Regions from separate parts of the Bradyrhizobium sp. CCBAU 51745 genome, predicted to be linked through region 3. Evidence: predicted binding sites of a transcription regulator. Region 3 holds the regulator's gene; each other region holds the start of a gene.
What was found. Region 3 encodes LexA, which represses DNA repair genes until DNA is damaged. Its sites were predicted from a motif close to TGTTCNNNNTGTGTTCNG; they were not measured.

Region 1 (3,271 bases), on a different contig from region 3:
CTCCCCCTCATTGCTCCTCCGTCGCAACGCAGACGCGCGTCGCGACATGACCGGGCCTTACGAAGCCCGGGAGAGCTGGCCATCCTCGGGCGGACCCATCGGTCCGACCGGGATCTTTCTTGGGCCTTCACTCCGCCGCAACCATTCGCGGAAGCGGAACGTAAAGCCAGTCACGAAAACAGCATAATACGGTTCTCTGCAGATTGACTACCGCTACTGCATATTTTTCCCATGAATGCCGGGGTGTTACGGCCTCGGCACCTCCAACCGGTATCTGGCAGCCCCGCCCTGGCCGAGTGGCATTTCCAGCTCGGGCAGGATCGTCCTGAGCTCGCCTTGCAGCGTGTAGGGCGGATTGACAATCAGAAGTCCTGTCGAGGTGAGGGCCGCGCCATCAAGTTGCGGCGCGACGCTGAATTCGAGGCGGAGACATTTTCCAGGCGTCTTTGCTGCAGCTGCGGTGCGCGCCACGTCTTGCGCCAGCGTATCGGTGGCGCGCCTGGACTTGGCGGGATACCAGATCACATAGATACCGGTCGGCCATTTCGCGAAGGCCGTGGAGAAGGCTTCACTCAGCCTTTCGAACTCGTCTTTCGCCTCGAAGGGCGGGTCGATCAGCACCAGCCCGCGCCGCTCCTTCGGCGGCACGAAAGCCGGCAGCGCCATCCAGCCGTCGAGATCGACCACGCGCGCCTGTTCGTCGCGCCGCAGCACGTCGATCAGCGCCTTGCGGGCTCTCGGCTCGAGCTCGCAGGCCACGAGGCGGTCCTGCGGCCGCATCAGGCCGCGGGCGATCAGGGGCGAGCCCGGATAGGCCTTGAGCTCGCCCTTCGGATTGAAGGCGCGAACGATGTCCATGTAGGGCTTGGTCAGGGCCACTGTCTCGTTCGACAGGCGCGCCTGCATCAGCCGAGCGATTCCCGTCAGCCACTCGCCGCTGCGGCGCGCCTCGTCGCTGTCGAGATCATAGAGGCCAGCACCCGCATGGGTGTCGATGACCCGGAAGGCGGCCGGCTTGTCCTGCAAATAGGTGAGAATACGCGCCAGCACGATGTGCTTGATGACATCGGCGAAGTTGCCGGCGTGAAAGGCGTGGCGGTAGTTCATGGGGGAGAGTTACGACATCGCGCGATGAAAGTAACTGTTGTCATTCCGGGGCGGTGCGACAGCACCGAACCCGGAATCCATTTCGCCACCGGCAATGCGGCCCAGATGGATTCCGGGCTCGCGCTTCGCGCGCCCCGGAATGACGATCTGAAGACCGATCCTACCCACCCCTGATCGGCGGCATTGTCACCTGGTCGCGGCGGCAGCTGCGGCGTTCGAGCTCCTCGCAGGCGCGGAATTGCAGGTCCTTGCTGAGGCAGATGCGAACCTCGGAGAGCCGGGTCCGGTTGCAGGTGACCGAGACGGCTGCGTTGCTCAGGCCCGGATTGGCCTTGATGAAGGCTTCTTCGACCTCGCCGGGGGCCACCGTCTTGGCCTGCGACAGGTCAAGATACTCGGGCGGAATCTTGATCGCGGCGCGCGCCTTGCGGATCGTCTCGAAATAGTTGCGGCCGTCGAGCCCGGAGCAGGTGCCGTGCTTGTCCCACTCGTTGAAGATCAGGCCTGGCGCGGGCATCAGATCGAGCATCGAGGAGACGATGTTGCGGTTCAGCCGCGGTGACGGCCGTTGGCAATATTCCGGAAAGCCGCTCTCGTATTGCGGCCACAGCCCGTGCACCACAAAGGAATAGGGCCGTCCCTCGCACTGGATGTTCGAACGCCCGCCGCTGCGACCGCGCTCTGCCGCTTCCTCGCAGAAGGACGGTGACCACGACAGTGACAGCACATAGAAGTCGAACTCGCCGGGCGCGTTCTGCCGCTTGTCCTGGGCTCTCGCGCCACCCGCCAGCGAAACCAGCGCCGCCGCAAGGGTCAGCGAGATCAGGAGGCGGGAGAACGAATGCAATCTAAAATAAAACATGGCAACGCCCCTCAACTAGACTGTGCAATCAGCCTAGCAGCCGCCTAGAACATTTCAAGAACAAATTTCGAGCGACCCGCGCAGGCCGCTTGATCGGGCCGAATCAGGCGCCTCGGTTTAAGGCTCTTCAGTTCAAGGCTTGGCGGCGCGGCAGGAGGGATTGTAGGCCCAGTTGCGGTCGAGCCCGACCACGCACCATTCGACACCCTGGCCGTAACCGGCAAAGCCGCCATCCTCGATGATCGAGAAGTGCACCCGGCGCATCTTGCCGTCAGTGAGCATGGCCTCGCCGGTGCAGTAGCGGCGCGGAATGTTGTCCGATGCCCAGGGGCGGAAGGCGGTCTCGTGAACGTTCGAAAATCCCGTGATCTGCAGCGGCGAATTCCAGAACGAGCTTTCCTTCTCCCAGAACTGGGTCGAGATCGTCGGCAGCGCCTTGTCGCATTCGGCAACGCGGCCGTCGTAGCGCGGTCCGCTCAGCCAGAAGTTCAGCTCGAGCGGATTGGCCGCCTTGGCCTCACCGAGCGACAGCGCTCCGAACATGAGGCCGAGGACGGCGGCAAAGCGGAACGATTTCGGGGAGGGGGCGCGCATGGGCAATCCGGACAGCTGGTCTTGCGGAGGCTGGACGGTGCCGCGAAGGCCGGGAGAGGTCAAGTGCAGCGCGGCAACACTCGGCCAGGAGTTGATCACAACGTCGCATCCGGCAGGCCTTCCGTTCTTTTCACCGCCGCGCCCGCACCGTAAGCTGGGGCCAACCAATCGGAGTGACGGGAATGCGAATCATTGCGGCTGCGGGCCTTCTTGCCAGCCTGGTTGTCTCGGGGATGATGGCGAGCCAGTCGGCGCGCGCCGATATCCTGCCGGTGCCGCCGTTCAAGGGCAACGACACCGGCGGCATCATCGCCTATTCGATGGCGACGCAGGTCGATGCGCGTCAGGTCGCGGTCGATCACTGCGCGCGCTATGGCAAGGTGGCGAAATTCCTCGCAGTGCAGGCCTATGAGGGCGGCTACATCTCGTTTTCCTGCCGCTGGGTGCCCTATGGCGCTGCCGACCGGCCGATCCGCACGCTCTACTAAGGCGCGTTCGAAACGCTAAAGCATGATCCGGAAAGGTGTGAAGCGGTTTTCCCTCGCGACATCAGCGGAACGCGTTTGCGCGGAGATCATGCTCAAACAAACAGCTAAAGCGCGATGACGATTCAACCCAATCTCATCGCGCCTTAGCCACGACGTCTCAGCCGGGAGTCTCTCCTATGACGCGCAAGCTTGCTTTGCTCGGATCAGTCGCTTGTTTTTT
Region 2 (3,271 bases), on a different contig from region 3:
AGAACAGAACGTTGTTAACGGCATAGCCGATGCGGCCCCGAACGGTGCCCAGCGCGTCAGTCTTCGAGGTCAGAGAGGCCGGAACGCCACCGACGCCGGGAACGAAAACCGTACCCGTGGCCGTAGCGCTGACGTCAGCCCAGGCGCCATCGGCCTCGACACCGAACACGACGTTGCCGGTCTGCCAGTTGTAGCCGGCGGTGCCGCCGACGAAGCCACCCTTCATCTTCGGGTCGCCAGAAGCAGCTTCCCAGGCGCCGCCACCGACGATACCGAGATAGAAGCCGGTCCAGTCGTAGACCGAGGCCACGGCCACGGGAGCCTTGGTGTAGGGGCGCGCCGCCAGATCGGCAGCCGAAGCGGCGCCGGTGAGGGCGATCAGAGCGGCCGAAGCCAACAAAACCTTCTTCATTTTCAACTTATCCCAGTCCCAGTTTCTGTTGTTGCCTTCCGCAAGATCGGAAGGGCATCGGACGCTGTGGTCCAACTGGTGCCGTGCTTACACCACCAAAGCTGCAAGTTGCGTCTCTCAAAAGCCACAACAAATACAAAATGTAAGACCGGCTGACCCATGGTTCCCGTCGGGAACAGAAAAGCGAAAGGCCGGCGCGAGGCCGGCCTTTGTTCTCAAACGATTTCAGGTGGATCAGTATTTCGCGATGACCGGGCCGCCCCAGCGATAATTGAGGCGGACAAGACCCATGTCGACATTCTGGCTGATGCGATCGGTCTGGAATGCGGTGCCACCGGGCGCGTTGAGCGTCAGAGTCCTGCTGCCCAGGAAGACGTGGTCGTACTCAACGCCCACCGACCAGTTCGGCGCGAAGCCGAACTCGAGGCCGGCGCCAACCGTGCCGCCCCAGCGGTTGTCGCTGGCCGAGGCGAGCAGGGTGCCGGCTCCGGCGAATCCGGGCGCGGTGTAGATATTGAACTTGTCGGCGACCACGGCACCGCCGCCCTTCACGTAGAACAGCACGTTGTTCCAGGCGTAGCCAATCTGGCCCGTGATCAGGCCGAAGGCGTCGATCTTCGAGCGGTTGCGTTGGGTCGGGATGAGGGTGCTGACATTGTCGCCGGAGAAGTCGGCCCAGTTGCCCTGGCCTTCGAGGCCGAACACCCAGTTGGCCGATTGCCAGCGATAACCGATCTGGCCGCCAACCGTGCCGCCAGTGGCATTGTGGCAACCCTCGCCGAACAGGGTGCCGGTGGTCGGTGCGACGAAGTCCCAGCATTTGTGGCTCGATCCGCCGCCGCCGTTGATGCCGATGTAGAAGCCGCTCCAGTCGTAGATGGTGGCGACCATCGGCGGCGGCGCCTTGGTGTAGGGACGTGCCGCAAGATCGGCAGCACTCGCCGGTGCTGACAAGCCCAAGGCAACAATACCAATTGTACCAAACAGAATTTTCTTCATTGCAGTCTCCCCAGTGTCGTCCGCTCCAGAAGTCCCCTGAAGCGGTCAATCAGGCGCGACGCCCATCATTGAACCAATTCCGACTCAACCGTAGTCCAACCGGGCGGCCGAGTCCGTCTCTGGAATGCAACAGTCGCCAGGCAATTGATCTGGGCGTAACCTAATGAATGTTAATCATTTTTTTTCCTGCGCCGGTTCCAATTCATGGCGGCGTGCATAGCGGCATGAGTCGCTGTTTGCACGCTTGGGTCGCGCTATTTCGAGAGGAACAAATCTGGAACGAATGTTCGATCGATGCTATATGTGGGGATAACCGAGGGTGTGCCGGGCCGATCGGCCCCTGTAAGCGTATAGGGTCGGCTTAACAGGCGGCGGCGCGGGCGCGCCTTCGAAATTCAGTGGCATTTGGAGTGGAGAGCGGCGATGGCGGGAAGCGTCAACAAGGTCATTCTGGTCGGAAATCTCGGCAAGGATCCGGAAATCCGCCGCACCCAGGACGGGCGGCCGATCGCGAATCTGAGCATCGCGACGTCCGAGACCTGGCGCGACAAGAACACCGGCGAGCGCAAGGAGAAGACCGAGTGGCATCGTGTCGTGATCTTCTCCGAGCCGCTTTGCAAGATCGTCGAACAGTATCTGAAGAAGGGCGCCAAGGTTTACGTCGAGGGCGCGCTACAGACCCGCAAGTACACCGACCAGAGCGGCGTCGAGAAGTATTCGACCGAGGTCGTGCTGCAGGGATTCAACTCGACCCTGACGATGCTCGACGGCCGCGGCGGTGGCGGAGGAGGCGGCAGCTTCGGCGATGAGGGTGGCGGCGATTTCGGCTCGTCCGGTCCGGTCAGCAGCGCACCGCGTCGCCCCGTGGCCGCTGGCGGCGGCGGCCGCAACAACGACATGGACGACGATATCCCGTTCTAGGCCAAGCGGGTTTTTGCGCCGCCTTTGCCTCGCTCGCCTAAAGAGGCAGATTTTCTTACCAATTGGCGGGCCAAGCTCGGCTTTCCGGGCTGGCCTGATGTGTTGCCTCAAATTCACGTCGTGCCTGGTCTGCCGCTCGCGGTCTGGCGGGCGCATACCCACCTCGTGACCGATCACCGGCGGATCATGATCCTGATGTTTGCAGGCGCGCTGGTGGTGGCGGGACTGTTCACGCTGCTGCCCGGGCGCATCATGCACCACGTGGTTTTCGGGACTTGAGCGCTGGTTCCCGGCGGCTCACCGAGACCACGCCCCTGATGGTGCCGAGCTGGGCGTAAGCCTCTGGAAAAACAGTCGGAAAAAGCGCTGTCCTGCCCCCCGCAAGGGTGGTTATCGGGGCCTCGATGCGCTATATGATTCCCAGATAAACCTCACCGGATTCCCCCTTGGCTGACGACGACAACAAGCCCGGCGACCAGCCGGCGCAACCCTCGGACATTCGCCCCGTCTCGATCTACGAGGAGATGAAAAAGTCCTACCTCGATTACGCCATGAGCGTGATCGTGTCGCGGGCGCTGCCTGATGCGCGCGACGGGTTGAAGCCCGTGCACCGCCGCATCCTGTTCTCCATGAACGAGGAAGGCTACACGCCCGACAAGAAGCACAAGAAGTCGGCCGGTATCGTCGGCGACGTCATGGGCCAATACCATCCGCATGGTGACCAGGCGATCTATGACGCGCTGGTGCGCATGGCGCAGCCTTTCTCGATGCGCGAGCTGCTGGTGGACGGGCAGGGCAATTTCGGCTCGGTCGACGGCGATCCGCCGGCGGCGATGCGCTACACCGAGTCGCGGCTGACCAAGATCGCGCTCAAGCTGCTCGACGACATCGACAACGAGACGGTCGACTTCCAGGACAACTATGACGGTTCGACCAAGG
Region 3 (3,271 bases):
ACGGCAAAGCCTGCGCCGCCGGATTGCACCGGGATGGTGATCGATCGGCCGCGTCTGGCGAGCCAGGGCGCGCTGGCGCTGACACGTCGCGGCGATGGCTTTGCCATTGCGGCGGCGAGGGCGAGAGGCGCAAACCGCCCCTGGTCGCCGGCGGCGGCCGGCGATGGAGATTTCGAAGGGACCCTCATGCCGCGGTCCGCAGCTCCGCGCGCCAAGGACGCAACACCGTCCGAGGCCGACCTTCAGGCCGAGGATTGAGGCATGATCCGGACAAGCGCGGAGCGGTTCTCCGGCGCGACAAACGCGAAAACGCGTTTGCGCGGAGATCATGCCCAATTTTGGCCGGTTCAACCGATCGGCAGGCCCGGAGGTGTCGGCTGTCTGTCGGCGACAACTTGCGGCTTGTGCTCGCGCTCACCGAGCGGCTGGGTCACCGGCAGTTGCAGCACGGTTGCGCGCTGGCCTTCGACGAGCTGGGTCACCAGCACGTATTTGCCATCGGGGAATTCGATCGCGTCGTGATGACGATCGGGAATGTGCGGATCGACCTTGCCGAACTTGCCGACGCGCGAATTGATGGTGCGCGTCCAGATCCACCTGTTGTCGTAGCGGACGTTGTCGGCGAAGGCGAGCTCCGTTCCCGGCAGCAGGCAGACCGCGACCGACATGTCGGCTTCGGAGGCGAAGCCGCGCGTCGAGGTGCCGCGGAAGGTTGTCGTGACGATCGTCTCGCCGACCTCTGCGGGACGCGTCGCGACGGCATGCAAGCTATAGTCACACATCGGGTGCTCCTCATCAGCGATAGAGCACCCGCGCCTCTTCTGAGGCGCAGGCCTCTATCAGAGTGGAAGCCTGCGATCATATGCCATGTTGGGGGCAAATCTGCGGCTTGAGTCTGCAGGCTGCCATCACAATTTCTTTTTCAGACATCCGAGGAACAAAGACTGCTTCCGTGCATTCCGAGAGCTTCTTCGTTAGCGCCCAGCCGGTGCCGACCAACCCGAATAAGGCCAGGCCGGCTGCGCCTGTTGCCCGACGGCGTTGCGGGCACTGCGGAATTGTTCGTTCGTCGCCTGTGGCGCCCTGCGAACGTGATGCTGCGGCTGCGCAGCGAAGGTTTGCGACGCTGATATTGCGATCAGCGCGATCGCGACGGTGCTCAGAATAATCTTGCGCATGGCGGTCTCCTCGGTCTCGCAAGGCCTGCGAAGCGATGCGTGCTTCGTCATGGCGTGCCGGGGATGTAGCGCGGGAGAGGTGGCCGGATAATCAGTGCAAAACCAGAAAAACCAACCAGCCGGAGCGGACAATCGTCCGCTCCGATCTTGAGGGCGTGCTTGCCAGGTGGCGACGTGCGCCGCGTTCAGTATTTGCGGTACAGCCCGATCAGCTTGCCCTGGATCTTGACCCGGTTGGGCGGCAGGATCCGGACCTCGTAGGCGGCGTTTGCCGGCTCGAGCGCGATCGAGGCGCCGCGGCGGCGGAAACGCTTGAGCGTGGCTTCCTCGTCGTCGATCAGGGCCACCACGATATCGCCGGTGTCGCAGCTCTCGTTGCGCTGGATCAGCGCCATGTCGCCATCGAGAATGCCGGCATCGACCATGGAATCACCGCGGACTTCGAGCGCGTAGTGCTCGCCCGCGCCGAGCATGTCGGGCGGGACGCTGATGGTGTGGCTGCGCGTCTGCAAGGCCTCGATCGGCGTACCGGCCGCGATCCGGCCCATCACGGGAACTGCGACAGGGCGTTCGCCCTCATCGACGGGCGGGCTCGACATCGTGTGCACCTTGCCGAGATTGCCCTCGATGACGCTCGGCGTGAAGCCGCGACGGCTGCCGGCAGCCGCCTGGAGTTCAGGCAGCTTGATCACTTCGATGGCGCGGGCCCGGTTGGGCAGGCGGCGGATGAAGCCGCGCTCCTCGAGCGCAGTGATCAGGCGATGGATGCCCGACTTGGAGCGCAGGTCGAGCGCATCCTTCATCTCGTCGAAGGAGGGCGGCACGCCGCTTTCCTTCAATCGCTCGCTGATGAACCGCAGGAGCTCGTATTGTTTGCGCGTTAACATCTCGACCAAAATCCCCCTGACGATGTCGCTCGATTCCCAGACGCTGAATTCAGCAGTAAGCCGCTACATGCTCGAAACAAATCATGAACGGACACTATATGTTCGATACATGTTCCGCAACTGCTTAATTTACCGTGAACGCGACAAAGTTCGCGGGACGGTTGCGTCGGCGCGCTCACTCCGGCAGTCGCAACACCTCGCAAGGCGTGCCGGAAGCGGCCCTCGGTGCGAACGGCGCGCGCACGAGAAGTGCCTGTGCCGCAGCGAGATTCGCCAACAGTGAGGAATCCTGGTGGTTGACGGGAAGAGCGACGAGCGTGCCGTCGTCCCGCGTCTCCAGACGCGCACGCAGATAATCCTCGCGCTGGTCATTGGCCCCGAGGTCGCGACCGAGCACGGCGCGTTCGCGGCGATGATGAATCATTGAGCGGCCCGACAGCGCGCGAATCAGCGGCACCAGAAACAGGAAGCCGCAGACGTAGGATGACACGGGATTGCCGGGCAGGCCGATGACGCGCATCGGCCCGAGCTGCCCGTTCATCATCGGCTTGCCCGGCCGCATCGCGATCTTCCAGAACGCCATCGAGATACCTTCGTGCCGAAGCGCCTGCTGCACCAGATCGTGGTCACCGACAGACGCTCCGCCGGTCGTGATCAGGATGTCGGCGCCGGATTCGCGGGCGCGGCGGATGCCCGAGGTGGTGGCGGCAAGCGTGTCGGCGGCGACGCCGAGATCGATGGTGTCGGCACCCTCGCTGCGGGCGAGGGCGTGCAGGGCGTAGCCATTGGAATAGACGATCTGGCCGGGGCCGGGTGTCGAGCCCGGCATCACAAGCTCGTCGCCGGTTGCGAGAATCGCGACCTTAGGACGGCGATGAACGCTCAGCTGCGGATGGTTCATGCCCGCGGCGAGCGCAAGGTCCCGATCGGTCAGCCGTGCGCCCTTGCGCAGGAGCACGTCGCCCTCGCGGAAGTCGATCCCGGCGGGGCGAATGTGCCGCCCGGTGAGGGCAGCTTCCTTGATCGTGATGCGCTTGCCGTCCGCGATGGTGTCCTCCTGGATCACGACCGCATCGGCGCCGGCGGGAACGACGCCGCCGGTGAAGATCCGGACAGCTTCGCCGGCACCGACCGTTCCTGCAAATGGGCGGCCGGCTGCAACCTCGCCGACCACCGTGAGCTGCGCATCAACCTTCGCAGCATCAG

Region 1: the regulator LexA is predicted to act here: its motif matches at 2,015-2,032, upstream of XH98_RS28390 (ribonuclease T2).
Region 2: the regulator LexA is predicted to act here: its motif matches at 1,676-1,693, upstream of XH98_RS24165 (single-stranded DNA-binding protein).

What each region holds. Positions count from the first base shown of each region.
Region 1 is NZ_LBJP01000087.1:103,778-107,048, reverse strand. It holds gene XH98_RS28395 (23S rRNA (adenine(2030)-N(6))-methyltransferase RlmJ) at 247-1,107, opposite strand; gene XH98_RS28390 (ribonuclease T2) at 1,268-1,969, opposite strand; gene XH98_RS28385 (hypothetical protein) at 2,102-2,563, opposite strand; gene XH98_RS28380 (hypothetical protein) at 2,746-3,051, shown strand; gene XH98_RS28375 (DUF3617 domain-containing protein) at 3,228-3,271, shown strand, end outside.
Region 2 is NZ_LBJP01000083.1:91,604-94,874, forward strand. It holds gene XH98_RS24155 (outer membrane protein) at 1-412, opposite strand, end outside; gene XH98_RS24160 (outer membrane protein) at 647-1,411, opposite strand; gene XH98_RS24165 (single-stranded DNA-binding protein) at 1,835-2,332, shown strand; gene XH98_RS24170 (hypothetical protein) at 2,432-2,611, shown strand; gene gyrA (DNA gyrase subunit A) at 2,779-3,271, shown strand, end outside.
Region 3 is NZ_LBJP01000070.1:36,086-39,356, reverse strand. It holds gene XH98_RS17255 (ComEC/Rec2 family competence protein) at 1-258, shown strand, start outside; gene XH98_RS17250 (hypothetical protein) at 348-782, opposite strand; gene XH98_RS17245 (hypothetical protein) at 975-1,178, opposite strand; gene lexA (transcriptional repressor LexA) at 1,364-2,065, opposite strand; gene XH98_RS17235 (molybdopterin molybdotransferase MoeA) at 2,241-3,271, opposite strand, start outside.